Linked DNA regions of Candidatus Ruthia magnifica str. Cm (Calyptogena magnifica). The protein of the gene in region 2 interacts with the protein of the main gene of each other region in a pairwise test. Links are inferred from orthologs where the notes say so. Each region holds a gene or a part of one and is shown on either strand. Other genes may lie near its edges.

Region 1 (12,149 bases), 330 kb from region 2 along the record:
CAACTGGCTGTATTTAAGTCAATACAAATAATAAAACACCTGCTTTAATAGGTGTTTTTTAATATTTTAATCATTGAATTTGAGAATAAAATGTCCATAATAAGCATTATTTTTATCGCTTTATTTTATATTTCATTAATTGTATTCCTTGTTGGAATGGCGAGAAAAATTTATCAATTTTGGATAACGCCAGCTCCCCTTAAAATTCCAACAGCACCAACTCCGTTAACACAAATAGGTGTGATTATGCTTATGATACGTGAAGTAGTTTTATTTGAAAGTTTATTTAAATCAAACAAATGGATTTGGTTGTTTGGCTGGTTGTTTCATATCGGCCTGTTATTGGTTTTAATTCGCCATATACGTTATTTTTGGATAGGTGACTTGCCTGGTATATTTTTATTAACCCAACCATTTAAATATGCTGCTTTTACTATGGTGATTGGTCTTGTTGGACTTATGTTGCGTCGTATTTTTGTTGAGCGTATTCGTTATATTTCAGCACCGAGTGATTATTTAATGTTGATTATGTTACTTATTATTGGCATAAGTGGTGCTGTGATGACATTTACCAGCAATCATACAGATATTATTATGGTGAAGGAATTTGCCTCAGGTTTAGTGAATTTTAATTGGGCAAACCTACCAATAGAAGTGCATTTTTTAGTACATATTTTCTTGGTATTTGTATTGATGGCAATTTTTCCGATTTCTAAATTATTACACGTGCCAGGTATTTTCTTTAGCCCTACACTAAATCAAGTGGATAATGCTCGCTCAAAACGTCATATTTCATCTTGGGCACTTAAGCAAGAGCAAGAGCATGCAACACAATTAGAACAAACTTTAGGTAAAGACGAATAATATGAAAAAAGAATTTGACATCCCGGTATTACCCACTTATCTTGAAATTCCTGAATTAAAAGAAGATATTATGGATGGCGAAGGACCGTTCAAATCCACGCAAGAATTTCAAAATTCATTAGGTTTTCCTGGTGAAAAGGTAGACAATTGGCAGCAAGTTGCTATTGATAAAATGAGTGAACTTAAATCTAAATATCGCTCCGTACAAGTATTTTTAGATTCGTGTGTTAAATGTGGTGCTTGTACCGATAAGTGTCATTATTTTTTAGGCTCTTCAGATCCAAAAAATATGCCAGTTGCACGTCAAGATTTATTTAGAAGTGTTTATCGTCGTCATTTCACTTTTGCAGGTAAATACTTTCCTAAATTGGTAGGCGCTAAAGAATTAGACGATGATATGTTAGATGATTGGTATAACTATTTTCATCAGTGTTCACAATGTCGTCGTTGTTCAGTATTTTGTCCATACGGTATTGATACAGCTGAAATTTCAATGGCAGCTCGTGAAGTGTTAGATACGGTTGGCATAGGTCAAAAATATTGTAATCAAATTTTAGGCAAGGCTTTAACAATTGGCAATAACTTGGGTTTACCTGAGCCAGCTTTGCGTGATACATTGCTTGACCTTGAAGAAGAAATTGAAGAAGAGACAGGTGGGATTGCCGTTAAATACCCCTTAGACCAAAAAAAGGCAGAAATTTTATTAATCACCCCATCGGCAGACTTTTTTGCTGAACCTCATATTGATGGGTTAATCGGTTATGGTAAAGTATTTCATCAAGATGGTGTTAGTTGGACGTTAAGTTCATATGCTTCTGAAGGTGCAAACTTTGGTATGTTTATTGGTTCTTATGATGTAATGCGTAAGGCTGCTTTGCGTATTCGTAAGGCAGCACTTGATTTAGAAGTGTCACGGGTTATGGTGGGTGAGTGTGGACATGCTTGGCGTGTTGCTTATAGTTTTTGGAATACTCTATCAGGCGTAGGTGCAGGTGCTGCCGATGAATTTGGTCAAAAATTACAAAACCAATTAGATCCTCGTTATCCACAACCACAACATATTATTGAATATACCCATGACTTAATTCAAAGAGGTAAATTAACCTTTAATAAGTCTGCTAATGATGATCGAACGGTTACTTTTCATGATTCATGCAATGTTGCCCGTGCAACTAATATGGGTGGTATTTCAGGTGGTCAATTTATTTTGCCACGTGATGTTATTAAAGCTGTGTGTAATAATTATGTTGATATGGAACGTAGCACAATTAAAGAGGCTACTTTTTGTTGCGGTGGTGGTGGTGGTTTATTAACAGACGATTTAATGGAAATTCGTGTGAAAGGTGCAATGCCAAGAATGCAAGCACTGAAAGCAGTTGAAAAAAATAATGGTGTTAATACACTGGCTGCTATTTGTGCCATTTGTAAGTCGCAATTTTCTAAAGTACTACCTAAATTTGATTTTGACCCGTACATGATTGTGAGTGTTCACCAGTTAGTGAGTGAAGCAATTATTATGGATAAGCCACAAACAGAAGCCCAAAAGGACCAACCATAAACTGATACTGATGATGCCACGTTGGTAGAAACAGCAGAAACTTAAACGAAAATAAGGAGATTTGATATGCAAAAGAACCCATATGGCGTACCAACTAAGGGCTATAATCACACATTCAGATTATATACCGATGATGGTGATGAACTAAAAACAGTGCCGTGGAGTCAAAAAATTTTTAAAGAAGACACCTCTCATAAGTGCCCTACTTATGTCACTCAAACGCCACCTTGTCAAGGTTCGTGTCCTTCAGGACATAATATTCGTGGCTGGTTAGATATTGTTCGCGGCATGGAGAAGCCTTTTGGTGACTTATCTTGGCAAGAGTACGCATTTCAACGCGCTACAGATTCAAATCCATTTCCATCAGTGATGGGTCGTGTTTGTCCAGCACCTTGTGAAGATGGTTGTAATCGTAATGAAGTCGAAGATACGGTCGGTATTAATGCGGTTGAGCAGTTTATTGGCGATAATGCAAAAGTTGAAGGTTATACGTTTAAAATTGATGTTAAAGATACAGGCAAAAAAGTTGCTATTATTGGTGGAGGTTGTGGCGGTTTGGCAGCAGCACTTAAATTACGTCGTCAAGGCCACAGTGTAACTGTATTTGAAAAATATGATCAATTAGGCGGCATGATGATGTACGGTATTCCTGATTATCGTGTACCACGTGATGTATTGTCTTATGAGATTGATCGTATTATCAATACAGGCGTTGAAACTAGAATGAACACGAAAGTTGGTGTTGACGTTACTATTGACGAATTAGAAAAAGAATTTGATGCTGTTTTGTTTGCAATAGGCGCTATGAGCGGTCGTACATTGCCTATTCCAGGTGGTGAAGCAATAAATTGTGTCTCTGGTGTTGCTTTTCTTGAAGCGTACAATCAAGGTCGTTTGAAACACATTACAGGCAAGGTGATTTGTATTGGTGGTGGCGATACTTCAATTGATGTTGTGTCAGTTGCACGCCGCTTGGGTAATATTAATAATGCTGCTGAAAAAGACCGTCCTGAACATATTATCTTTAGTGATACAGCGCATGATGTGGTCGATACTTCTAAGCGCTTAGGTGCAGACGTATTGTTAACAACACGTTCTACCGTTGAAAATATGCCAGCAGCGCAAGAAGAAATTGATGATGCAACTCGTGAGGGTGTTGAAATTCAAGGACAGTTACAACCTGTTGAAGTAGTTATAGAGAAAGATGGTCGTGCAACTGCACTACGTATGATTCGTTTAGAAAAAGATGGAAATACGCCAATTGAAGGCTCTGAATTTGATACTGAGTGCGAGTTGATTGTTTCTGCCATTGGTCAAGGTGTTGATTCTGAAGGTATGGACACTTCCTTTTTTAATGAACATGGATTTATTGATGCAGATAAGAACTATCAAGTACCTAATAAACCAGGTTTCTTTGTTTGTGGTGATGTGGTTCGTCCACACTTATTAACAACTGCTATTGGTCAAGCATCAATTGTTGCTGAAAGTATTGGTGATTATCTCGTGGGCGCTGATCAGCATACTCGCCCTAAGATTGATGTTAGTTATTTTGATTTAATGAATAAGTTAAAAGAATGGGACCTTTCTCCTGAATCTTATGAGTTAGATTCTAATGTTGCAGTCTCAACAGATACTGCTGATTTTGCGGTGCATAATTATGAAGATCGGGCTTTTGCCTCCATTATTCCACATACGGAATTATTTTTGGGTCATTTTGATTATGAACAACGCAATCAACGCAATCATAAATTGGTAAATGTTGACAACGTACTAGGTAATTTTGATGAACGTTTAATTGGTTACACTGAAGAGGAAGTACAAAAAGAAGCAGCTCGTTGTATGTCTTGTGGTTTGTGTTTTGAATGTGATAACTGTGTGATGTATTGCCCTCAAGATGCGGTCTTTAAGGTTAAGAAAGACAAGGCAACTCTGGGTAGATATGTTGATACTGATTACAATAAGTGTATTGGTTGTCATATTTGTGCTGACGTTTGTCCGACTGGTTATATTCAAATGGGCCTTGGTGAATAATTCGATTTAATCTAAGTGTAATAAAAATTATGAATCATTTGCTGGTTGTTTTTTTAAGTTTGTTGATAGGTAATGTGTTTGCGCATACTAACGAACATGATAATCTTGGTGAGCAAGCCAATTCTATTAAGGCATCTGGCAAAGTATTTCATGAAAGTATTTCGATTATTCGAAAAATGCATCCTGAATTTTTACGTCATAAGCGTGATAAAACCTTGCGCCAAGGTGTACGAACGAATGAATATTCTTTAAAAGGTTGTGTGTCGTGCCATGCTAATAAAAATAAGACAATCAATCAGTACTATTCAGTTAATAAGAAGGATCAATTTTGTTCAGATTGTCATGAACAAGTCGGTGTTAGTCTTGATTGCTTTAGTTGTCACCGCACGAAACCAAAGGAAGGTTCATTATGAGTAAAATATTAAATCGTCGCGATTTTATTAAAACCACGAGCACAACAACAATTGGTGTTGCTATAGTTACTAGTGGTATTACCTTGACAGCGTTTGCCAGTACTAATAAAACACCGGTGACCAATGAAAAACGCTGGGGTATGTTGATTGATACTAATAAGTTAAGTGAAGTTGATATTGATGGCATGGTTAGCGCTTGTCAAAAGGAGCAAGGATGGGGCTCTGAGGTACACTCAACAGACAATCAAAAACCAGACTGGATTAAAAAACTAAAGGTTAAAGATAAAGCCACTGGTAAAGTTAGTAATCTTGCATTGATGTGCCAACATTGCAAAGAGCCACCTTGTGTTGATGTTTGTCCAACAAATGCCTCTATGAAGCGTGAAGATGGGATTGTATTGGTAGATAAGCATTTATGTATTGGTTGTCGTTATTGTATGATGGCTTGTCCATATGACGCTCGCTCGTTTGTACATGAGACACTAAACAATCAAAAAGAACACATGCCTCGTGGTAAAGGCACTGTTGAATCTTGTACAATGTGTGTACACAAGGTTGACAAAGGTGAGATGCCTGCTTGTGTTGAAAGTGTAAACAGTGATGCTGTTATTTTTGGTGATTTATATGACGTGTCAAGTAAAATTAATCAAACCTTGAAAACAGTTCAATCTACACAAATTAGAGCAGATCTTAATTTAAATACTGGCGTGCGCTATAGTGGTATTTAAATAATAAATTTAATTTGGAAATTTTATGAGCAATATTCGTTTTGAACAAATTGAAGGAAAAAGTTTAGGATTCTATATACTAGTTGCAGGACTGTTGATTTTAATTTTAACTGCATTAGGTAGTGCATATTATATGGAGCATCATGGTCATTTTGTGACTGGTATGAACAATCGTATTGTATGGGGCATGCCACATGTGTTTGCCTTGTTTTTGATAGTAGCGGCGAGTGGTGCGCTAAACGTGGCTTCAATTTCTTCTGTGTTTAATAAAAAATTATATAAACCCTTATCACGCTTATCTGGCTTAGTTGCGTTATCGTTATTAGCTGGTGGTTTAATGATATTAGTGCTTGATTTAGGTCGTCCAGATCGTTTGATTATTGCCATGACTGAATATAATTTTAAATCAATTTTTGCTTGGAACATTATTTTATATAATGGTTTTTTTGTTGTGGTTGCTGTTTATTTGTGGTTACTGTTTGAACGCCGCATGAATAAATTTAGCCGAAAAGCTGGCTTGATCGCTTTTGGTTGGCGCTTAATTTTAACCACAGGCACAGGCTCTATTTTTGGATTTTTAGTTGCTAAACAGGCTTACGACGCTGTTATTATGGCGCCTATGTTTATCATTATGTCTTTTGCTTTTGGTTTAGCATTTTTCATACTTATTTTAATAGTAAGTTACCAGTGGACTAACAGGCTTTTAGGGGATGCTGTGGTTAATCGTTTGAGTAACCTTTTGGGTGTGTTTGTCGCAGCGGTAATGTATTTTGTGACTATATATCATTTGGGTAGTTTGTACTTAGCAGAAAATATGGGTATTGAAAGTTTTATTCTTTTTGATGGCAGTATTTATACAAAATTATTTTGGTATGGGCAAATTATTTTAGGCGGCCTAATTCCAATAGTATTGATTTATCATCCGACCACTAAGGGTAATCGCTCAATGTTAGGCTTGGCTTCTGTGTTAATTATTATTGGTGGACTTATTCAGTTGTATGTTATTATCATCGGTGGTCAAGAATATCCTATGGAATTATTTCCAGGTAAAGAAATTTTAGAAGGTTATGGTGGTATTGCTCAATATTCAGCTTCGTTACCAGAAATTTTTCTTAGTATTGGTGGCATTGCTTTGGCAATCATTGTAGTGACATTCTTAGTTAAATTTTTAGCATTCTTGCCAGAGAGTTTGGCTGATGATGTGGCTGATCCGCACTATAAAAGCTAATTTGATTATAATAGGGTAGATAATGCCTTCATCATTTTACTTATCTGCTGCTCATAAATCCTCAGGTAAAACTATTATTAGTTTGGGATTGTGCGCTGCATTTAAACAACAATCTTTAAAGGTTCAAACCTTTAAAAAAGGACCTGATTATATTGACCCTATTTGGCTTACTCAAGCCAGTGGCGTTCCTTGCTATAATTTAGATTTTTACAACATGACTGATGATGAAATCATCCAATTGTATAACAATCAAAGTGTCAATAGTGATCTTACTATTATTGAAGGCAATAAGGGCTTGTTTGATGGTATGAGTGTTACTGGTGGTGATGCCAATGCCGATCTTGTTAAATTGTTAAATATTCCTGTGGTATTAGTGATTGACAGCACAGGTATTACCCGTGGTGTGGCACCATTACTTAGTGGCTATCAGGCGTTTGATAAAAATTTAGATATTGTTGGTGTTATCCTTAATAAAGTAGCCAGTGAGCGCCATGAGTCAAAATTAATTCAAGCTATTGAGTATTATACTGATATTCCTTTGTTAGGCTGCGTGCGTCGTTCTAAATCACTAGTGATTGATGAGCGTCATCTGGGTTTAATACCTGTCAATGAAACATTACAATTGCAAACTTTTATCAACAAAGTTGCTAGTATTATTATAGATCAAGTTGACCTTAACGTATTAATGAATTTAAATTGTATTAAATTTAATAAGCAAATTATTAATACTAATACAATTAAGAAAAAAATCACGGTTGCTATTGCTAAAGATAGAGCGTTTAGTTTTTATTATCAAGATGATTTGGATAAATTTGAGTCGTTAGGTGTTAACATAAAATATTTTGACACACTTAAAAATCATAATTTGCCAGTATGTGATGGGTTATTTATCGGCGGCGGTTTTCCAGAAATGCAACTTAAAGCGTTAAATGCCAATCAACTCTTACTAGAAAATATTAAAACCAAAATAGAGCAAGGCTTGCCAACATATGTTGAATGTGGTGGCTTGATGTATTTAACTAACAGTATTACCTATAATAAACAAACCCATCCAATGGTAGGTGTGATTGATGCAAATACGTATATGACACCCAAACCTGTTGGTAGGGGTTATGTTGAGTTGACACCAACCGATGAGCATTGTTGGTCTAACGTGTCTAAGCGTATTTATGCTCACGAGTTTCATTACTCAAAGCTTAAAAATATTAACGTCAATACACGTTATGCTTTTAAGGTTTTGCGCGGTGTGGGTATAGATAATAAGTTTGATGGCATTATTAAGCACAATCTTTTGGCTTCGTATACACACTTACGTAATGTAACTGGTAATGCGTGGGTTGTACAATTTGTTAACTTTATAAGAAAGATTAAAAAAAAAATCATGATTATAATTACAAAAAAAGCAGCGAATGAAATTATTTTATCAGCCTATAATCTAGAAACACAGGGACTATTAATTCGTTTTGCTGTTGATAAAACTGATGAAGGCTTCCAATACCTAATGGGCTTTGATGCTCGCAATGACAATGATATTCATCTTAAATCTAATGATATTGAGTATATTTTTGTTTATGAGCAGAAAACACTGCTTGAAGGCATGGTGGTGGATTTTGACAAAATAGATAAAGATAGCGATTATCATTTTATATTTATGAACCCAAATGATCCAAACTACGAGCCGCCAAAAGAAGGACATGCACCTGATAAATCAAATAAAAAATAGCTCATTCAGGTTTTATTTGTAATAATCTAGGATGTCTTGATAAGTTGTACTGGCAATCTTATCCTATTGTTTTGAATTGTTAAGTCGTTCGGCTTCAGGGTTAGAAATAAACGCAGTTTCAACTAATACAGAAAGAATAAAAGGTGTTTTTAAGATAACAAAATCTACCTTTTGCGATATTTTTTATACAAATAAACTAAAACCCTCACTTATTCGTTTGAGAATTTTAAATCCTAGTTTTTAACTTTGAATGTCTAGATCTTTTCTAAAAAATTCCATAAAATTTTATTCAAATTGATCTTCTTTAATTAACGCCTCATTAACCACAAATTGATCAGCTATATTTTTCAATTTTTCTAAATCTCTAGCAAATTTGGTTGAGCCGTCACGTTCTGACAAAGTATAAACTGAAGCACTTCTAGTTTTTGTACATTTGACTGAATCAAATCATTATGAATTGAAATAAATAACGAAGCATAGTTGGTTTAGTCAAACTAACATAATAATCCATCGTCTAATAAAGATGGTTTTCATGCCTCGGTTCGATTGATTTTTGAGTAATTTTCAGGGTTAGTATACTTTTCTTTTAAATACCGATAACCCAGCGTATCTGAGTTTTCATGACCATGACTTGTTATATTTTTAACCTTACTTGGTTGGTTCCCTGATTATTGAGCTTTAGGGTGTAATTTTTTAGCAGTTTCGAACGTAAATATTAACGTATTTTTCCAATGTACTGATCTTGATAAAAGAGCTTTTATAAGTTCGATTAAGTGATTTTTAATTTTTAAAACAACTTATTTTTTTGTCCATTAATTGAAAATTTAATATTTGGCTTAATATTAATGACAATTCTAGCTCGCTTAGGCGATGTTCAAAAATGAAAGTTAAATAACGTGGTTTTATTGTTTGCATAAACATTACTAATAAAGAGAATAAGACGAATAAATGTATTTTTCAATACAAACAAATCCTCTTTGTTTATTGAATTAAAAGAAATTGTATTTGAGATTTCTTATAAATTGATGCATGTGAGTAGCTGACTTCCAACTTGTGTATATGCAATAATTTCCAGTTCACGCTTATCAAAATCATTAGTGATTTTAATTACCATATCTGCTGGAGCAATCATACCTTTGCCTAAATTTGCCCATTCAATCAGTTGAATGTGATTAGGCGCTAAATATTCTCGAATACCAATATATTCTAATTCTTGTGCATCGCTTAATCGATAACAGTCAAAGTGATGAATATTGACTTTGTCATTAATATAACTTTCTACCAGAGAATAGGTGGGGCTTTTAACTCGATCAAACCCATAAAATTGAATAAATCCTCTAGCTAGAGTAGTTTTTCCAATTCCTAAATCACCTTCTAAATAAATAACTATGCAATTATTAATTAATTGAGCACATTGAGCCAATTGATGCGCAAAATCATAAGTCTCAAATTCACTGTGAAGGGTTAATTTCAAAATAATTGCCATATATAAAGACCAAACATACCAATAAGAACAAACCCTTTAAAACGATTAATAATGTGTTTTTTGTTAAATTTATAAGAGACAATAAACAGTAGAATAGTCAACAATAACATGACTGGGTAGTCTCTGCTAATAACCTCTACTGGTACATCTGATGGGTGGATCAATCCTGGTATAGCCAATACCGCAATGGTATTAAATAAATTAGAACCGATGACATTGCCTATCACCATTGCATATTGTTTTTTTAAAACACTTGTGATTGATACTGCCAGTTCTGGTAGACCGGTACCTAGTGCCACTACACTAAGCCCAATAATTAAATCTGAAACACCAAATACTTTAGCCACTTCTATACTGCCCCAAACCACAAGTTTTGCGCTAGAGATCAAACTCACCAAATTCACAATCAACATTATCCAAGTTTTTTTAACCTGAGTTTTGCTTACATTGTGTTCGAATTCGTCAAATTCGTGATACATTTTATTTTTTGCTTGCTTTATAGTATAAGCAAAAAATAAAACCAATAAAGACAATAAAATCATACCATCTGTAAAATCAAGACGATAATCCCACAACAATAGCCCCAAACAAAGTGTGACAACCATTAAAAATAGCCATTCTTTTTTAAAAACATCCCCTTGTACTTCAATTGGGCTAATAATTGCACTAATACCTAATACTAGGCTAATATTGAAAATATTAGAACCAATAGCATTGCCAATACTAAGTCCTGTATTACCTTCTATAGCAGCAAGTGCTGACACTAGCATTTCAGGCGTACTAGTGCCAAACCCAAAGATAATTAATCCAATAATGAGTGGCGATATCTTGAAAATATTAGCAATTTTTGTCCCATTCTCAGTGAATTTATCTGCACTCCAAATTAAAAGTACAAATCCTGATAATAAAGCAATAATTGGTAGTAGAATATTCGACATAATTAATAAAGAAATCTTTGTATAAAATTTTCACTTATTATAAAGACATATAAATCCAAATGAACAAAACAGAATTCTTAATTGGCCGTAGTGGCTTAGATTTACTTGATGATTTTTACCCTGATGATTTGCCTAATGAATGGCGTTTTGACTATTACTCAATCTTATTCAAAGCTTTGGCTTTAAAAATTGATACTGAAGAAGATCTAGAGCAAATATTTACAGAATTAGAAGACTTTGATGAAGTGTTTGAATTGGTTATATCCATTGAACAGGCGCAGTTATTAGATGTAACTCAACTTACATCAAAACTTAAACTGATTTATCAATATCGGTCTCAGTTTAATTTATTTTGTGAACTTGATGAGCAGCCAAGTGATGAAGTAATGACGATATTAAGTGATTATCAATTATGCCTCCAGTCTAATAAAAAACTAAAACTTGATTTAAATACCAAATTAATTACAAACAAATATTTACATTTTAATCAATTGCCCATTCGTTACACTTCTAACGTTTTGGATGAAAAGCAAATTCGGAATTTTTTGCAAGATATATTGCTTATTAACACTAAAACTGTACTTATTTGCAAACATGCAGAAAGTGAAACGTTGAATAAAATACGAATTATTGCTGAAATATTAGGATTCTAATTAGTGAATGTATTATTAACTAGACCACTTTTACAAGTAGAAGAGTTACAATCTATGGTGACTAAAAGTGGCAATAAACCACTTTTGTTTCCAACATTAAAGCTTAACTCTATTGATGCTAAGGTAGAAAATAATTATTATGATGTGATTATTTTTATTAGTGTCAATGCTGTTGAATATGGCTTAAAAATTCTTAAAACAATTAGTTATCATAAGATTTTTGCAGTGGGTAGTGCTACTGCTAGAAAATTAAGCGAGAATGATATAGAGATTGATGATTTTCCTAGAAAAAAAGCTTCCAGTGAAGCGCTCTTAGCACTTGATAGCGTAGCTCAATTGTATCATAAAACAATTCTAATTTTTAGAGGTCAAAGTGGTAGAGAAGTCTTAAAACAAGGACTAATTAAACAAAATAATCAAGTTGAATACGTTGAAGTGTATGAACGTGTGAATCATAATATTAACTCTTTACATCGTCAATCACTTGATGAATTGTTATCAAGAAATGAAGGCGTTATTAGCATTAC
Region 2 (17,026 bases):
TCAATATCCCAATTTGGTGGTACGCCAGCATGAATCATAAGGACATTTTTGTATTTAATTACTAAAGGTTGGTTATGCAGAAAATCTAGCAATGAATCTGCATCATTGGCATTGATAATGTCCATAAATGTGTCTTTCTCATTGGGCTTTTTGCTGCCCAGTGAGCAGGCCAATAAATAAAAATCATGGTTACCTAACACCATTGAAGCATTGTTTTTTAAATCTTTAATAAAACGCAATGTTGCTAGAGATTTTTTACCTCTATTAACTACATCGCCTAAAAAAAATAGTCGGTCTTTATCGCTTGAGAATTTAATTGTTTTTAACAAGGCTTGTAAAGCGTCAAAACAACCTTGAATATCGCCAATTAAATAATCTGACATTAATGTAGCGTATAAGGTTTGCTGAGCACAAATTCAGGAATTTGCACATTAAAACGCTCGCCATAGTCATCAACCATACCATAAGAGCCTTTCATGGAACCAGTTAAGGTTTTGATAATAGCACCTGAGGCGTACTGAAAAGATTCTCCTGACGCCAAATGAGGCTGTTGACCAATCACACCTTCGCCAATAACATCTTCAATATATCCAGTTTCATCTTGAATACGCCAATGACGTGTTAAAAGTTGCACGCCAACATTGCCCTTGTTAATAATTGTAATGGTGTAAGCATAGGAGTACTGACTTGCATAAACATCAGACTGATGCTCCAAATAAGTCACTTTAACCTCTATTTCAATGTTGTTTTTCATAGTCTTTTGTTAAGGTAATAAAATTATCAATTGTTAACATTTCGGCACGTTGAGATAAGTCAATATTAGTTTGCTTTTGAGTTAGTATTGATTTTAAGCAATTCTTAAGCGTTTTTCTGCGTTGTGAAAATGCTAATTTTACAACTTTTTCAAGTATTTTAATGTCTTTAGTTTTTGGCTGTGTTAAGGGTTTTAAATGCACAACGGCAGATTCTACTCTTGGTGCAGGATTGAATGATTCTGGTGGTACAATAAAAATCATCTGAACATCAAAAAACGCCTGCATCATGACACTTAAACGTCCATATATTTTAGAGCCATTATTTGCTGCTATCCTTTCTACAACTTCTTTTTGCAGCATAAAGGTCATGTCTTTTATTTTGTTTAAATTTTTAAGTAAATAAAAAAGAACATGAGAGGAAATATTATAAGGTAAATTTCCAATCACCCTGATTGGTATGGGTACGACGTTTAAGTCAAATTTAAGCACATCGCCCTGATGAACGATTAAATTAGAATGTTTAAGTGATTCTAAAATTGAAATTAAATTTCGATCAATTTCAATGACGTTTAATTGGTCTACATAATCTAATAAAGGTAGTGTTATGGCGCCTTGTCCAGGACCGATTTCTAATAAATTATCATCACGTTTTGGGGCGATGGTGGCAATAATACGATCAATAATTCTATGATCAACAAGGAAGTTTTGTCCAAAACGCTTACAGGCTTTATGCATAAGACGATGCCACTTGTGAAAGTTGGCGTTTTTTACGATTGGCTATTAGTATTTGTGCATAATTCAGCGCAGTATTCAAACTACCAAGGCTAATATTTCCAGTACCAGCAAGACTAAGTGCACTACCATGATCCACTGAGGTTCGGATAAATGGCAAACCCAGTGTGATGTTAACCGCTTTTTTAAATCCTAATGTTTTTAGTACTGGCAAACCTTGGTCGTGATACATAGTAAGTACACAGTCAACACCAATCAGCGCATCAGGTGTAAAGGCTGTATCAGCAGGTACACTACCTACAAGATCGCACCCCTGGCTATTTAGTTTTTTAATTAAAGGGTTGATAATTTCAATCTCTTCCATGCCTAAATAGCCATCTTCGCCTGCATGTGGGTTTAAACCACACACAATAATCTTAGGTGTATCGATACCGTCATTTAATAAGAATTGATGAATAATACTAATGGTTTTTTGTAAAGATTGCGTGGTAATATTTTGAGGTACTTCTGAAAGTGGCATGTGCGTGGTTGCTAGTGCTACCTTTAAGTCACTTGTTGCCAACATCATGACTGTTTTATCAGTATTAGATAAGTTAGCTAAATATTCAGTATGGCCTGTAAAATGAATTCCCGCTTGATTAATAATGCTTTTATGTACCGGTCCAGTAACCAAAGCATCGCATTGTGCGTTAAGACAATACTCAGTTGCGCGATCAAGTGTATTTAACACATATTGCGCATTGTTTTTGTTTAAAATACCGCACTTTACAGGAGTGTTAACTTTAATTGGATAGATAGGCAGTTCATAAGCTGAACTAGCTTGTTCAGATTCAACGATTTTTATATTTAAATTAAGTTGTTTTGCACGATTTAATAAGACATCTGGATCTGCAAATAACAAAAGATTTTTATTTGATTTTTTTTGAGCGTAAATAACAGCCAAATCAGGTCCGATGCCTGATGGTTCTCCAACGGTGAAAGCAATGGTCGTCATTAGGTCAATATTGTGAGGTTTTTATAGCGAAATTTGTCCATAAAAGTAAATAAAGTTATTTAAAAACAAATATTTATACCAATTATGATAAAAGCAATTTGTCTTTTTTAAAGAAAATAATAGATACAGTGTATTTTAATCATATAAAATTCTCGTTAAAGTTTATTTTTTTCACTTTAAAAAAAACAAACCAATTATGAACTCATCAGTTTTACTACTATTCACATCAATTTTATTGATGTTTTCGTTATCTTCTCAGACGCAAATCACATCATTTGGTGCACCTTTTAGAAACGTAAATCAAAGTGTTAATAATTTTGAATCTGCTTATAATGTCCAGGTTGTGAGTGGTATGTCACTTGATAAAAGAGTACTTTTAGGCGGTTCAGTCATTTCTTCTTCGCAGGTTAATTTGGTTGCTCAAGTTTCTGGCGATGTGTTAAGCATTGGTGGTCAAGAAGGTGACATGTTTAAACAAGATTCGATTTTAGTCACATTAGAACAAGAATCTATTCAAGCACAAAGAGATTCAGCTTATGCAGAAATTGCCTCAGCCAATGAAGCACTTAGAAATGCAGGTGTTCAATATTCACAATCAATCGTATCCCCAAACTCAGGTGGTATGTTTGGTAGCGTACCAGGTATGTTTTCAATGTTTACTGATCCTATGTTAAAAATATCAGGTCAAGGTAATCCAGATTTTGACAAGTTTGCTAATAGAACCTCTAGATATACAAACTATCAGCAAGCCAAAAATAAACTCAAGCAAGTTGAATCACGCTTAAAGCAAGTTGAATCACGCTTAAAAGATGTTAACATTAGTGCACCATTTGACGGTGTGATTGTGGCTAAAAGTATTAATAAGGGTGATGTTGTTCAGCCTGGTCAAATTTTAATAAAATTTGCCAATATTAAAAATCTTCAAGTTGAAGTGAATGTGCCTTCAAGACTAGTCAGAAGTCTAAAACTTAACAAAACATACCGTATTAAATTGGATATTGCCAACATTGTGGTTGATGCTAAACTTTCACAAATTTATCCCATTGCAGATAATGCCAAACACAGTGTTAAAGTTAAGTTTGATTTGCCAGCAAATGTGCCAGTATTGTCAGGCGCATATGCAGAAGTAGAAATTTTTGAAACAGACTCTGGTGTACTAACACCCACCATTCCTGAAGTGGCTATTATGTGGCGTTCTTCATTGCCAAGCGTGTTCGTTATTAATTCATCAACCAATAAAACAGAATTAAGATTCATACGTTTAGGTGAACAAGTTGGCAAAAATAAAAAAAGCGTTTTGTCAGGTTTGAAAATTGGTGAAAGAATTGTGGCTAATCCAAACATCTTAATGGTTTCAGGCATGAGTATTTAATTTAATTATGACAAATAAAAATTACGAGGTCTATGAAGATTTTGAGTTAGGTATTGCTGGAAAGCTCTCTAAGGCTTTCATTACTTCGCCATTATCCATTATCATATTTTTCGCTATGTTGAGTGCAGGCATTATTGGTTTAATTTCAACCCCAAGACAAGAAGACCCTCAAATTTCTGTGCCACTTATTGACTTATTTGTCGAATATCCAGGGGCTTCTTCTGAGGAAGTGTCAAATATTATTGTTAAGCCTTTAGAGCGTTTAATGTCAAATATTTTGGGCGTTAAGCATGTTTATTCTGTTAGTGATAAAAGTCATGGCATTATTACTGTTGAGTTTGATGTGGGCCAGGAAATGAACGCCTCTATTATCAAAGTACGTGACAAAATGTTGGCAAATCTTGATTTTATGCCGCCAGGTGCTAAGCAACCACTCATTAAGCCCAAAGAAATTGATGACGTGCCAATTATTAATTTAACGCTTTGGTCAAAATCACTTGATGATGGACAGTTACGCTCATTGAGCTTGGAGTTGTTACAACAACTTGCTAAGGTTAAAGATACTAACAATGGCTTTATTGTTGGGGGGCGTAAGGAAATTTTTCATATTGATGCTTATCCAGGTCGTTTAGCTGGACATGGTATCTCTATTCAACAAATCGCCAACACAATTGGTAATGCTAACGTCAGGGGACACACAGGCAATATTGAGCTAAATGGCTTTAGGATGGAGGTTTATTCAGGTGATTTTTTTAGTAAAGTTGAAGATATTGAAAACCTGGTAATTACAGTTAGCGATGGTAAGCCAATTTATGTACGTGATGTAGCTGATGTGTATTATGCTCCAGAAGATGCCGAGCATATGGTTAGTTATTATACTGGAAAAGCAAACAAAACAGGTAAAAAAGCTACTGGCGAACAAGCTGTAACCATTGCTATTGCAAAAAAATATGGCACCAATGGCGTGGAAGTAGCACAAAATATTCTCGCCAAAGTTGAAGCGTTAAAGGGCAGATTAATTCCTGATAATGTAGAGGTTAGTGTTACTAGAAACTACGGAGAATCTGCAAAAAACAAAGTAAACGCTTTGATTAAAAAATTATTTATTGCCACAGGTGCAGTGACTATGCTTGTTTGGTTTGCTTTGGGTATTCGTCCAGCTATTGTTGTCACACTGGTTATTCCAGTTGTATTATTGATGACCATTTTTTCTGCATGGATGTTAGGCATGACCATTGATAGGGTGAGTTTATTTGCTTTGATTTTCTCAATTGGTATTTTGGTGGATGACGCAATTGTTGTTACCGAAAATATTTATAGGCGATGGCTGATTGATAATAAAATTACCATTGGCACTGCAATTGACGCAGTACGTGAAGTGGGCAACCCAACAATTTTAGCAACTTTTACTGTGGTGGCGGCTTTGGTACCCATGGCAGCAGTGAGTGGTATGATGGGTCCGTATATGGCTCCAATCCCAGTACTGGGATCGGTTGCAATGATGTTTTCATTATTTGCAGCATTCGTTTTTACGCCTTATTTTATTATGGTGTTTGCGCCACCTTTAAATGTATTGCGAAAAATGCACAAAAAAGAAGAAAAAGAAACGAAGATTATGTTTGATTTTTTTCATTCAACCATTTCTAAACTGTTCAATATAAAGGCATATGGCTGGAGTTTTTTAATTGGATTGGTTGTTGTTTTTTTTATATCAATGTCAATGTTCTATACCACTTCGGTTCCTGTAAAAATGTTGCCATTAGATAATAAGTCTGAATTTGGCGTGGTGTTAGACATGCCTGATGGTACAGCATTAGCGAATACTGCTTCAACCTTACATAAAATGGCACAAGTATTGCGTAATATGCCAGAAGTGGTTGCCGTTCAATCTTATTCAGGTACTGCCAAGCCTTTTGATTTTAACGGACTAGTAAGGCATTATTATTTAAGACAATCTCCCTCAGAGGGTGAATTGCAAATTCAGTTGGTTGAAAAGTCAGAGCGAGATCGTTCTAGTCATGAGATTTCTTTAGAAGCAAGAACTTTGGTTAAACAAATTGTGGAAGATGCAGGTGCTAATTATGCTGTTGTTGAAATGCCACCAGGTCCTCCGGTATTACGCCCCGTAGTTGCTGAAGTATATGGTCCAGATAAAGAAACACGTCATAAACTTGCAAATGATTTGACGGAATTATTTAAAGAATCTAACACAATGACAGATATTGATAATTTAATGCGTGATAAATATCCAGTTATTAATTTTCAAGTGGATACGGCAAAAGCTTCTCGATTTGGTGTTAGTGTTATGACCATTAAAGAAACACTTTCTATGGCTATGAGTAGTTTTAATGTAGGCACGATTCGATTAAAGAATGCACTTGAACCTTCTCGTATTTGCCTACAAATACCGTTATCTAAACGCTCTCAATTGTCTTATTTAACTCAATTACCTGTACCTTCGCAACATGGTGGTATGATTCCAATTTCAGAGTTGGGTTCGTTTAGTTATAAAAAGGAAGATGACTTAATTTTCCACAAAGACTTAGCAGATGTTGAATATGTGTTGGGAGAGCCTAAAGGTCGCTTAAGCGCGCCAATTTATGCAATGATGGGTGTGGATGATTTGTTGCTTAAATATCAAACGATTGATGGCAAACAATTACAAGGTGAATATCTAGGACCGCCAACAGATCAAACTGTTCCAAGTTTTGAATGGACGGGTGAATGGACGGTTACTTATGAGACTTTTCGTGATATGGGAAGTGCATTTGCTGTAGCACTGGTGGTAATTTATATGTTAGTTGTATGGCAGTTTGGTAACTTTATTATCCCAGCTATTATTATGGTACCAATTCCATTAACATTACTAGGCATTGTTCCAGGTCATTGGTTGTTAGGTGCAGAATTTACAGCCACTTCAATGATTGGCTGGATTGCATTGGCAGGTATTATTGTACGAAATTCTATTCTATTGGTTGACTTTACTGTTCAAGAATATGCCAAGGGTATGCCGTTTTTTGATTCAGTGATTAATTCATGCTCTTCACGCACACGACCTATCATGATTACTGCATTTGCATTGGTTGGAGGTTCTAGTGTTATTTTGTCAGATCCCATCTTTCAAGGCATGGCAATTTCGTTATTGTTTGGTGTGCTAGTTTCTACTGTGCTTACTTTGGTCGTAATCCCACTAGGTACTTTATCTGCTGGTGAGGCTGCTTGTAGAAATATTGCAGTTAACATGGGACTTCTTCCTGGTGATGCAGATGCAGATGTAAAATACAATGTTGAAAAACCAGTCAAAGCTAAAAAAATAGACAAAGATCCTAAAGAGTGGATAAAAACGGTTTTAGATAGAAAAGATCAAGCTAAAAACGAATTATTGAAGAAAGAAGACAAGAGCGATTTATGATTCGAAACGTTACATTCACACCTTTTATTACACAAAAGAGAAAGATGACACTCAGAAAATTTTCCTGTTTATATTTTTTCCTACTAATTTTTAACTTATTAATTCGCCTTTGATTTGTAAATCAGCATGATAAGAAGAGCGCACCATAGGTCCGCTAGCAACTTGAGAAAATCCTAATTTAAGTGCAATTTTTTTGTATTTATCAAATTGATTCGGATGAATGTACGCCTCAACAGCTAAATGATGTTTGCTTGGCTGTAAATATTGACCTAAAGTTAGCATATCTACATTGTGTTTGCGTAAGTCTTTTAAAACATTAATAACTTGCTTTTCACTTTCACCCACTCCTAACATTAATCCTGATTTGGTAATGACAAATGGGTGTTGTTGTTTAAATGCTTTTAGCAATCTCAATGAATAATTATAATTTGCACCAGGACGTACTTTTTGGTATAGGCTTGGTACTGTTTCCAGATTATGATTAAATACATTAGGTGAGCAAGATTTAAAGACTTCAAGCACTTTATCAATCCTACCTCTGAAATCTGGAGTTAGAATTTCAATTTTCACTTTGGGTGTGCTTAGCCGGATATTATCAATACACGTTTTAAAATGTTGAGCACCACCATCACGTAAATCATCCCTATCCACTGAAGTAATTACCACATACTTAAGCTGCATTTTTTTAATGGTATTAGCCAGATGTTTAGGTTCATCTACGTCGAGTGCTTTTGGTTTGCCATGAGCAACATCACAAAATGGACAACGACGCGTGCAAATTTGCCCCATAATCATAAAAGTGGCAGCACCATGGTTAAAACATTCACTTAAATTTGGACATTGTGCTTCTTCACAAACTGTAAATAGTTTCTGTGATCGAAGTGTTTTTTTTAATTGCTCAACTTTTTGGCTAGCAACGTGCTTAATGCGAATCCAATTTGGTTTTTTAATGGGCAATCTCTCGGAATCAGGCTTAATTTTTAAACGCACCACTTTAGATTTACCTTTTAGGCTTTTAATGTCTATTTCTTGCAACATGATTAATGAGTATTTGGCTAAGTTTCTCAGCAATGGTATTTAAGGTATCTCTATTTTCCGTTAAATTACAGAGTTGTGTTACTTTCAAATCTTGATATCCACAAGGGTTAATTTGCATAAACGGAGATAAATCCATATCCACATTAAGACTCAAGCCATGGTAAGTTCTTGATTGTTTAATCTTTAAACCTAGTGCTGCAATTTTAGCATTATCAACATACACACCTGGTGCGTCTGATTTTAGATGTGCTTTAATAGCATAGGTTTTTAATAAATCAATGATTGAATTTTCAATGATTTCAATCATTTTTTTAACTCCAACACCAAGACGCTTAAGGTCAATTAAGCAATAAATAACCACTTGACCAGGACCGTGATAAGTAATTTGTCCGCCACGATCAGTTTGAATAATAGGAATGTCACTACTTGACAAAATATGTTCTGATTTACTAGAAATACCTTGTGTGAACACAGGATTGTGTTCTACAGTCCACAGTTCATCTTGAGTATTTTTATTACGAGCATTAGTAAATATTTTCATCTGTTCCCAAACGTTTAAATAATTTTGACGCCCTAGGTCGATAATACGCATAAGAATTTATAAAACATAAGACACTAAATGACAGTCTTGTAGATCTTGATTAATGGCATCCAATTGAATTCTACTACTGGCGATAATATGAATGCTAAAAGACATATAATTACCTTTAGAGCTGTGCTTTTTTGTTATTTGATTAGGATGTAATTTGTCAGTATAACGCTCAACAATGCTGTAAATAGTACGTTGAAGTGCTTCACAATCCTTGCCAAGTACTTTAATGTGATAATCACAAGGAAAATTGAATAGTGTTTCTGAAGTAAGATTAATGGTAGTCATGTCAAGTGATTTTATATTTTGTTACTGTAAAATAGGGCCTGTTTTAATAATTTCAAGTATTCATGCGTCCAGAACAAGTCAGTAAAATTCTTAATGAAGAGTTAGTATCAGTGATGCAAGGTTATCATACACCCGTTATGTTATGGGGTGCACCAGGAATTGGAAAGTCCAAAATTATAAGTGGCAACCAAGAATAGGGTTAATATTATTGATATTCGCTTATCACAAATGGAGCCTAGTGACCTTCGTGGTATACCATTTAAAAATGGAGATTTAGTTGACTGGTCAGTGCCTTCATTATTACCCGATTCAAAGCGTCATGGCGAGCAAGGTATTTTATTTCTTGATGAAATTACCTCAGCACCACCAACCATATCAGCTTATTCTTGACCGCCGTTTAGGCGATTATATTGTGTCTGAGGGCTGGGGGGTGATATTTGCTGCAGGAAATCGCCAAGGTGATCGAGGCCATGCCTGCACCTTTGGCAAATCGATTTTCGCATTTTGAGCTTGATGTTGACTTGAATGATTGGGTGACGTGGGCATATAAAAACAACATTGATGAACGTATTATTGGTTTTTTACGTTATCGTCCTGAACATTTATTTGAGTTTGACGCTAAACACAACCCAGTTGCTTTTCCATCATCAAGAACTTGGGAATTTGTACATAGAGCGTTGAATAAATTTGGCACTGATTTATCTTTATTTAGACAAGCTGCTAGTGCTTGTGTTGGCGAAGTGGTAGGGGTTTGAAATTACTACGTTTGTTGAACACATGTCTAATTTGCCTGATCTTGAAGCTATTATTAATGGCGAAAGTGTCTCAATTCCTAAAGAGCTTGATTTGCAATATGCAATTTGTGCAGCAATAGCAGGTAGAGCAATCAGCGTTTAAGACACTAATTATGCTGAAAAAGTATGGGGCCATATTCTTAATTTTGCTAAAAACTTTCCACAAAAAGAATTGGGTGTTATGCTGGTATCAGATATGCAACGTGGTATTGGTAGCGATATTTTTACCATCCCTGAATTTACTGATTGGGCAAATAAAATTGCTGATATCATGTTTGATTAAAGCTATTGAACTTGAACCACAGGAAAGGGTTATTGTCGAAGATGTTGTGATTGAAAATAACATTGATAAGATTGATTTGCAAGCAGTTGAGGAAAAGCTAATTAAAGCACGTACACAACTTATTCTTGACAAACCTTTTTAGGTAATTTAGTGCTTCGGCTACCACTTAAAACCGCTGATTCTTGGTGTAAGACGAGTGCAACTGACGCTAAAAGCTTTTATTATAATCCAAGTTTTATTGACCAGCAAATTAAGTTTGTTCTTATTCATGAAGCCATGCAATTGTGCATTAACGCAAATGGGATTTGGCTTGTGATTTTGCCATTAATCCACTTTTGGTAAAAGAAGGGTTTCATCCGCCACTTGATTTACCTATTTTTCATAAATATCAAGGCATGATTGCAGAAGTAATATACCCAATGATTGATGATAGTATTGATACTAAACCTATGGATCAGTATTTATATGATGACAATCCAAAAGATGACGCAAATGAGTCTGATGGTGGATTGCGTGAGGATAGTCTAAAAGACAATAACAAAGATAATCACCAAAACAATATAAACTCTTCTGGCTTGGTAGATAAGCCAAGTCCTTTAACACTAGATGAAATTCAACAATTAAGCAGTAAATGGCAAAAAAATCTTGCTTCAAGTGCACAACAAGTGGGAAAATTAGACGGTGGATTTGTTAAATTAATTGATTTCTCCTATGCTAGACCATCACGTCTTAGTGTGGCAATGCAATATTGTCATCACTTAGATCTAACCAAATTGATATTACTGTTGCCATTGACACTTCTGGCTCAATCTCATCAAGATGAAATTGATGAATTTATAACAGAAATTAATGCCATTAAAAGCAATATACTCGCCTCAATTACATTAATTGCTTGTGATGAAAAAGTTAGTAAAGAACTGATATGGCATTTTGAAGCTTGGGACGCTGACATTTCCAGCATCATTAGGCGGCGGGTAAAGGCACTAATTTTAATCCTGTGTTTGATTATGTTAATACACAAGATACCATACCCAGTGTACTGATTTATTTTACTGATGCCAAAGGCAAGTTTCCAGAATTTGAACAAAGCTATCCAGCGATGTGGCTTGTTAAAGGCAAGGAAAATATACCGTGTGGTCATCGTATTCAATTAAATTAATCACATGAAAAATTTTATGCCATAAAACACAATTATTCATTAATGCTAGATGTTTCGCGAACAATATAGTCTATGGATTTGATAAGGTAAAGTAACTTCTCATGAGAGAAATTATGAGTGATTTTTCTAGGTCGTGCATGCTAATTAATGTTATTATCATGACGTCCGAAATACTCTCACCAAAGCTCATAACCATTGCTATTTTTAATTAAATCTGTTAAAATATAAATCCTATTACGCACTAATAACATCAATCTTATAGCAGATTCACCTGACATTTTAGTTAATTATCTTTTAAGAACTACTTTTTTGTAATTTTTCTAAAAAGATGCTACTTCAAGCAAATTTGAAACAAGATTAACACTTTAAAATTGCGCCGCCTCTGTTGAACCTGTTAAGGCGGTTACCGAAGATGTATCGCCTTGAATAACAGTAGTAACATCATCAAAATAACCAGCCCCCACTTCTTGTTGATGAGAAGCAAATGTGTAGCCCTTTTCTGCTGCTGCAAATTCAGGCTCCTGAACTTTTTCAACATAATGTTTCATGCCTTCACCTTGAGCATACTCATGAGCAAGTTCAAACATGTTATACCACATATTATGAATACCAGCTAGAGTGATGAATTGATACTTATATCCCATGGCGGCAATATCCTCTTGAAAGGAGGCTATTTGACTATCGTTTAGATTTTTTTTCCAATTGAATGAGGGCGAACAATTATATGCTAATAGTTGTTCTGGATTGTTAACTAATACTGCTTGAGCAAATTCACGAGCAAAACCTAAATCTGGTTTTCCAGTTTCACACCATACTAAATCAGCATATGGTGCGTATGAAATACCGCGTGAAATGGCTTGCTCAAGACCATTTTTAACAATATAAAATCCTTCTGGAGTACGTTTACCAGTCACAAATCTTTCATCTCTAGGATCTACATCAGACGTTAATAGGGTTGCTGCCTCAGCATCAGTTCGTGCTAATACAATCGTAGGAATACCCATTACATCTGCTGCTAAGCGTGCTGAAGTGAGTTTTTGAATCGCTTCTTGAGTGGGAACTAAAACCTTGCCACCCATGTGTCCACATTTTTTAACCGAAGCTAACTGATCTTCAAAATGAACGGCTGCTGCACCATTGACAATCATATTTTTCATCAACTCATAAGCATTTAATACACCACCAAACCCAGCCTCAGCATCAGCAATAATAGGTAGAAAATAATCAACATACTCTTGATCGTTTTGATTGATACCTTTTGCCCACTGAATTTCATCAGCACGTTTAAAGGTATTGTTAATGCGACGCACCATTGTTGGTACTGAGTCATACGCATACAAGGATTGATCAGGATACATGGTTTCTGATGTGTTACCGTCAGCAGCAACTTGCCAACCTGATAAATAAATTGCCTCAATACCTGCTTTTGCTTGCTGCATCGCTTGACCTGCTGTGATTGCGCCCATACAATTAACATAACCCTTTTTAGAAGAATCGTTAATCAGTTTCCATAATTTTTCAGAACCTAATCGTGCGTAAGTATATTCAGGCTGTATGGAGCCACGTAGACGTACAACGTCTTTCGCATTATAAGCGCGTTTCACATTTTTCCAACGTGGATTCTCAGCCCAGTCTTTTGTCAATACATTTGTTTGTTCTTGTCTATTCATAAACAATCCCCCTAGTGTTATTTTAAAATAGTTTGTTATACGTTTATTTCAAGATCAATCATACATAGGTGATTTGAATTTAAGGTTGTTTTTTCATGTAGTGAAAAAACAATAAATAGAAAAAATTTACATATTTTTTCTATAGGAAAGACCATGTTAAGTTTGAAAAAAATTTGCACTAGAGTAGAATTCAACCACGTATCAAATACCACAAACTTTTGTTGATTATAACTACGTTATACGTACTGTAAACCAAAACTATTGCATTGATACACAACCTTTGTTTTTAAGTGCCATTTAAAAACACTAATCATTCTGGATGCTTGTGATGAAACAGCTTCGTTTTTTATTTTCAATTTTAACTGATAATAGTTGTTTTCATTGCTAACCAAATATGTGCGTAAAATTCACATAATTTGAGCCTATAGAAGACGCTGTCTATTTACCTCAAAAAGTGTCACTCCTGTGGCAACAGATACGTTTAAACTTTCCACCTTGCCTTGCATGGGAATTTTAGCTAATTGATCACAAGATTGTTTGGTTAACCTTCTAAGTCCAGAGCCTTCAGCGCCCATAATAATAGCATTTGGTATAGTTAAATCTATTTGATAAATGGAGATATTAACAGAGCCATCTAAACCGATTACCCAAATGTTTTTTTGTTGTAGCGCCTTAATGGTGCGAGATAGATTGGTTACCTGGAAAATTTTTAGCTGATTAAGCGCACCTGCAGAAGTCTTATGTACCAGTGAATTAATAGGCGCTGATCCATTTTTGTTAATGACTACACAATGAACCCCAGCTGCGTTAGCACTACGCAAGCAAGCGCCTAAATTTCTAGGGTCTTGAATAGAATCAAGTATTAAAATAAAACCAGCATTATCCAATTTAGACACATAAGAGATTAACTCGCCTTGGTCGGGTAGGGTAGGTAATAATATTTCAGCTGCAACACCTTGGTGGGTTTGATGATTACTTAATTTATCTAATTGAATTTTGGTACACCGCTGAACACTAATACCAAAATTGTTAAACTCAGAGGTGAGAGTGTTTAAGCGTTTATCACACCGTTTATTTAATATAAAGACCTTAATAAAACATGTAGGATTTGATTTTAACTGCGCTTGAACAGCGTGAAAACTAGTGATAATAATTGATTTTGACATCTATAACTTATTGTCAAAAATTTCAATATAAGCCTCTTTTCTTAATTTTTTTATCCAATCATTAAAATAGATATTTTCTTTTTGACGTATTAATTTAGTTTTAAGTTCAATCAAGTAGTTATCAACACTACGTTTATCAATAATTTTAACAATTCTCCAGACTTGTCCTATTTTAAATGGCTGTGATAAATCACCTACTGAAAGGTTTTTTAAATTCTGTTTAAAAATTTCCGGTAATTTTAATAGATTAAGCCAATCAGATTTACCACCATTTTTATAAGAAGCGTCCTGCGAATAAAGTTTTGCTAAAGTAGAGAATGAATCACCTTTGTTAATTTTCTCGCTTAGATCAATTAAGAAGTCTTTAATCAAGCTATCTTTTGATCTCAATAATGAGTCTACTTGATCAATAGAATTAACGGCGATTTGTGCAATTTTTATTTGTTGCGTTAATTTGTTTGAATGATTAGGGGTTTTAATCAATTGCTTAATTATTTCAACCTCAGTAAGTTTAATATCAAGATTTTCAACAATAAATTGTCTAAGACCCTCTAACGATAAACTTTGTTTTACATGGTCAATAACTTCATCAAATTTAGGTAGAGATTGTAATTGCATTAAGTTTAAATTATTATTTGAGGCAATGTTGCCTAACATGCTATTAATCGCATTTTCTTTTGGCGTAATGTTTAGTTGCTTAATTTTCTGTAGTTGCAAAATTAAGTCTATTTGTTGATTGACCAAGACTAACTTTTGCACTTTGGTATGATTAGATTTAATGTCAACACTAATTTGGTCAAAAGTGACCAAATCATCATTAACAATGGCAATAATACTGTTAGGTATGGTAAATGCATTCAATGAAAATGCACAAATTAGTAGTAAAGTTTTGTTCATTTTAAAAATTATCAAGATTAACTAAGTAATTAGGTACATCTTCTTTTAGGCGTTTGTATAAATTTGAAGAGGTAACGCTCAATCCTTTAAGAACCAGCTCGAATTTGGTCACATAAGCATAATCATTACCACTAACATGTTCTTTAAAGTGCGCTAAACGCATCGCCCAACAGCAAGATGCATAAGCAATTCCTGTGGTTTCTTTGTTAGTAATTGAATCACTAATGGATCGATTAATGCCAGCAAACACATGTATTTTCTGTGTTAGTGGATAAGCGCCATATAATTCAGCTAATTTTTTACCATTATCATTATGATGTGCCAAAGTTAAAAATTTTTTAGGGCTTAGAATGTAACCAACCGAACTATTACGTTTACTTATTTTGTTGGTTTTTGGATTGTATTGCAGTGAATTATTAAAAGCAAAATCACGTATCATTAAATTAGCCGACATGGTAGCATCAGAATATTTTCTTTGGCTAGTTAAAACGCCACTACCATTCATACCTATGTCATCAAATCGGTATACTTGAGCTATTTTTAAACTTAAATAAGTATCACCCATTTCTTCGTCAATAAAATCTGATTCAAGACCAAAGGTAAGGTCATTAGCACTGGCAATTCTATCAATACCTGTAAATTTTTTCCCTGAAAATAAACCTTCATATGAATCATTTTTATCATCTGAATCAAAATTAGGAAGTACACTTTGGTCTTTTTTAGGTGTATAATTGTAAGCCAGTCTTGGAATTAGAGTTTGGGTTAAATTTGTACCAAATAAGGATATTTTTCTTTCTAAGAAAAATTTAGAATCAAGATTAAAACTAGCAATATTGCGCTTTTGATTAGCAACATCATTCATCGTATAATCGGTTGTTGATAAATTTAAACTTGGGGTGAGTGAATAGTTATTAGTCCTTAATGAACGACTAAATTTTGCCTGTACATAAGTGCGCACTCCAGTTTTATTGGTTGTGATGTTTGAGTTTTTATGTATAAATTTTGTACTAATCAATGATAAATTAACATTGCGCCCACCTAAAACTTTATAACCTTTGTTAAAAGATAATTCTGGTGCACGCGTGTACGAAGCACTACCATTATTAATGAGCTGCTCTGACTCAGCAAATAAAGACATGGTTAAATTTTTCTTTTGGTTTTTATAAGATAAATCAACATGAGATTGCAATTTTGTATCCGAAATATTACTATGAGTAATTTCTTTAAAATAATTCGAATCTGACACTCGATTAGTAATAATACTTAAATTAGTTTTGGTACTAAATAAGTCTAATTTTGAATTTAATAGCCAGCGCCTATTGTCAGTAATTTTATCTTTATCTAAATAAAGACCTTCAATTTCAAAACGCCCATAACCTAAGTAACCATTGTTAGTGATAAGTTGACGATATTTGCCTTCAAGTGCACTACCACGACTTGATAACTGGTTTAGTACTAAAAGAAAATCGCGATCAGGAGCAACATTAAAGTAATAAGGAATTCTAACTTGGTAGTTGTTGCCCTTATTGGTGACTGATTCATTGTAACTACCAAATGTTGGTGCTAAAAATCCAGAACCACGACCTTCCAACACCCATTCATAATGAGGAGAATAAAAAATAGTCTTTCCTAAAAACTCAATAGTAACATCTTCTGCCACACCCTTGTTTGCTGAAGAATTTAATGTGATTTTGCCAGCCTTCATTTGCCAGTCAGAATTACCAAGTGGGCATAAACTATAGCTACCTGAACTAAATACTTGCTTAGTGCCATCATTAGTCACAACTTGAGCGCGACCATTTATCATTGAATTAGGATAATGAAATTTGACCTTATTTAGTGTTGTATGAGTTACTTCGCCTTGTTTTTCAACCACA

What was found.
Region 1: the proteins of rlmB (region 2) and tsaE interact in binary tests that used the Escherichia coli proteins (3 or more experiments, as listed by UniProt). The link is inferred for Candidatus Ruthia magnifica str. Cm (Calyptogena magnifica) from one-to-one orthologs.

What each region holds. Positions count from the first base shown.
Region 1 is NC_008610.1:911,432-923,580, reverse strand. Bases 8,297-11,259 are described here. They hold tsaE (tRNA (adenosine(37)-N6)-threonylcarbamoyltransferase complex ATPase subunit type 1 TsaE), read right to left. Parts: upstream 10,032-11,259; coding sequence 9,561-10,031; downstream 8,297-9,560. Other genes in these bases: RMAG_RS04250 (hypothetical protein), read left to right, coding at 11,029-11,259; RMAG_RS04255 (calcium/sodium antiporter), read right to left, coding at 10,016-10,969; RMAG_RS04265 (cobyrinic acid a,c-diamide synthase CobB), read left to right, coding at 8,297-8,545. Outside these bases: RMAG_RS04300 (TusE/DsrC/DsvC family sulfur relay protein), read left to right, coding at 1-17; RMAG_RS04295 (respiratory nitrate reductase subunit gamma), read left to right, coding at 91-864; sulfate reduction electron transfer complex DsrMKJOP subunit DsrK, read left to right, coding at 866-2,422; RMAG_RS04285 (NAD(P)-binding protein), read left to right, coding at 2,489-4,453; RMAG_RS04280 (hypothetical protein), read left to right, coding at 4,483-4,866; sulfate reduction electron transfer complex DsrMKJOP subunit DsrO, read left to right, coding at 4,863-5,594; nrfD (NrfD/PsrC family molybdoenzyme membrane anchor subunit), read left to right, coding at 5,620-6,822; more of RMAG_RS04265, read left to right, coding at 6,845-8,296; more of RMAG_RS04250, read left to right, coding at 11,260-11,622; RMAG_RS04245 (uroporphyrinogen-III synthase), read left to right, coding at 11,626-12,149. UniProt on the Escherichia coli protein: Required for the formation of a threonylcarbamoyl group on adenosine at position 37 (t(6)A37) in tRNAs that read codons beginning with adenine.
Region 2 is NC_008610.1:584,552-601,577, reverse strand. What follows is about bases 12,381-15,338. They hold rlmB (23S rRNA (guanosine(2251)-2'-O)-methyltransferase RlmB), read right to left. Parts: upstream 14,253-15,338; coding sequence 13,509-14,252; downstream 12,381-13,508. Other genes in these bases: RMAG_RS02675 (LPS-assembly protein LptD), read right to left, coding at 15,151-15,338; RMAG_RS02680 (peptidylprolyl isomerase), read right to left, coding at 14,253-15,149; aceA (isocitrate lyase), read right to left, coding at 12,381-13,086. In the rest of the region: RMAG_RS02745 (symmetrical bis(5'-nucleosyl)-tetraphosphatase), read right to left, coding at 1-383; Co2+/Mg2+ efflux protein ApaG, read right to left, coding at 383-754; 16S rRNA (adenine(1518)-N(6)/adenine(1519)-N(6))-dimethyltransferase RsmA, read right to left, coding at 738-1,490; 4-hydroxythreonine-4-phosphate dehydrogenase PdxA, read right to left, coding at 1,483-2,481; RMAG_RS02725 (efflux RND transporter periplasmic adaptor subunit), read left to right, coding at 2,678-3,853; RMAG_RS02720 (efflux RND transporter permease subunit), read left to right, coding at 3,861-7,265; lipA (lipoyl synthase), read right to left, coding at 7,356-8,303; lipoyl(octanoyl) transferase LipB, read right to left, coding at 8,281-8,895; RMAG_RS02705 (YbeD family protein), read right to left, coding at 8,902-9,180; RMAG_RS05830 (hypothetical protein), read left to right, coding at 10,250-10,399; RMAG_RS06250 (hypothetical protein), read left to right, coding at 10,408-10,599; RMAG_RS02695 (hypothetical protein), read left to right, coding at 10,563-11,300; RMAG_RS05825 (hypothetical protein), read left to right, coding at 11,255-11,416; more of aceA, read right to left, coding at 11,782-12,380; more of RMAG_RS02675, read right to left, coding at 15,339-17,026. UniProt on the Escherichia coli protein: Specifically methylates the ribose of guanosine 2251 in 23S rRNA.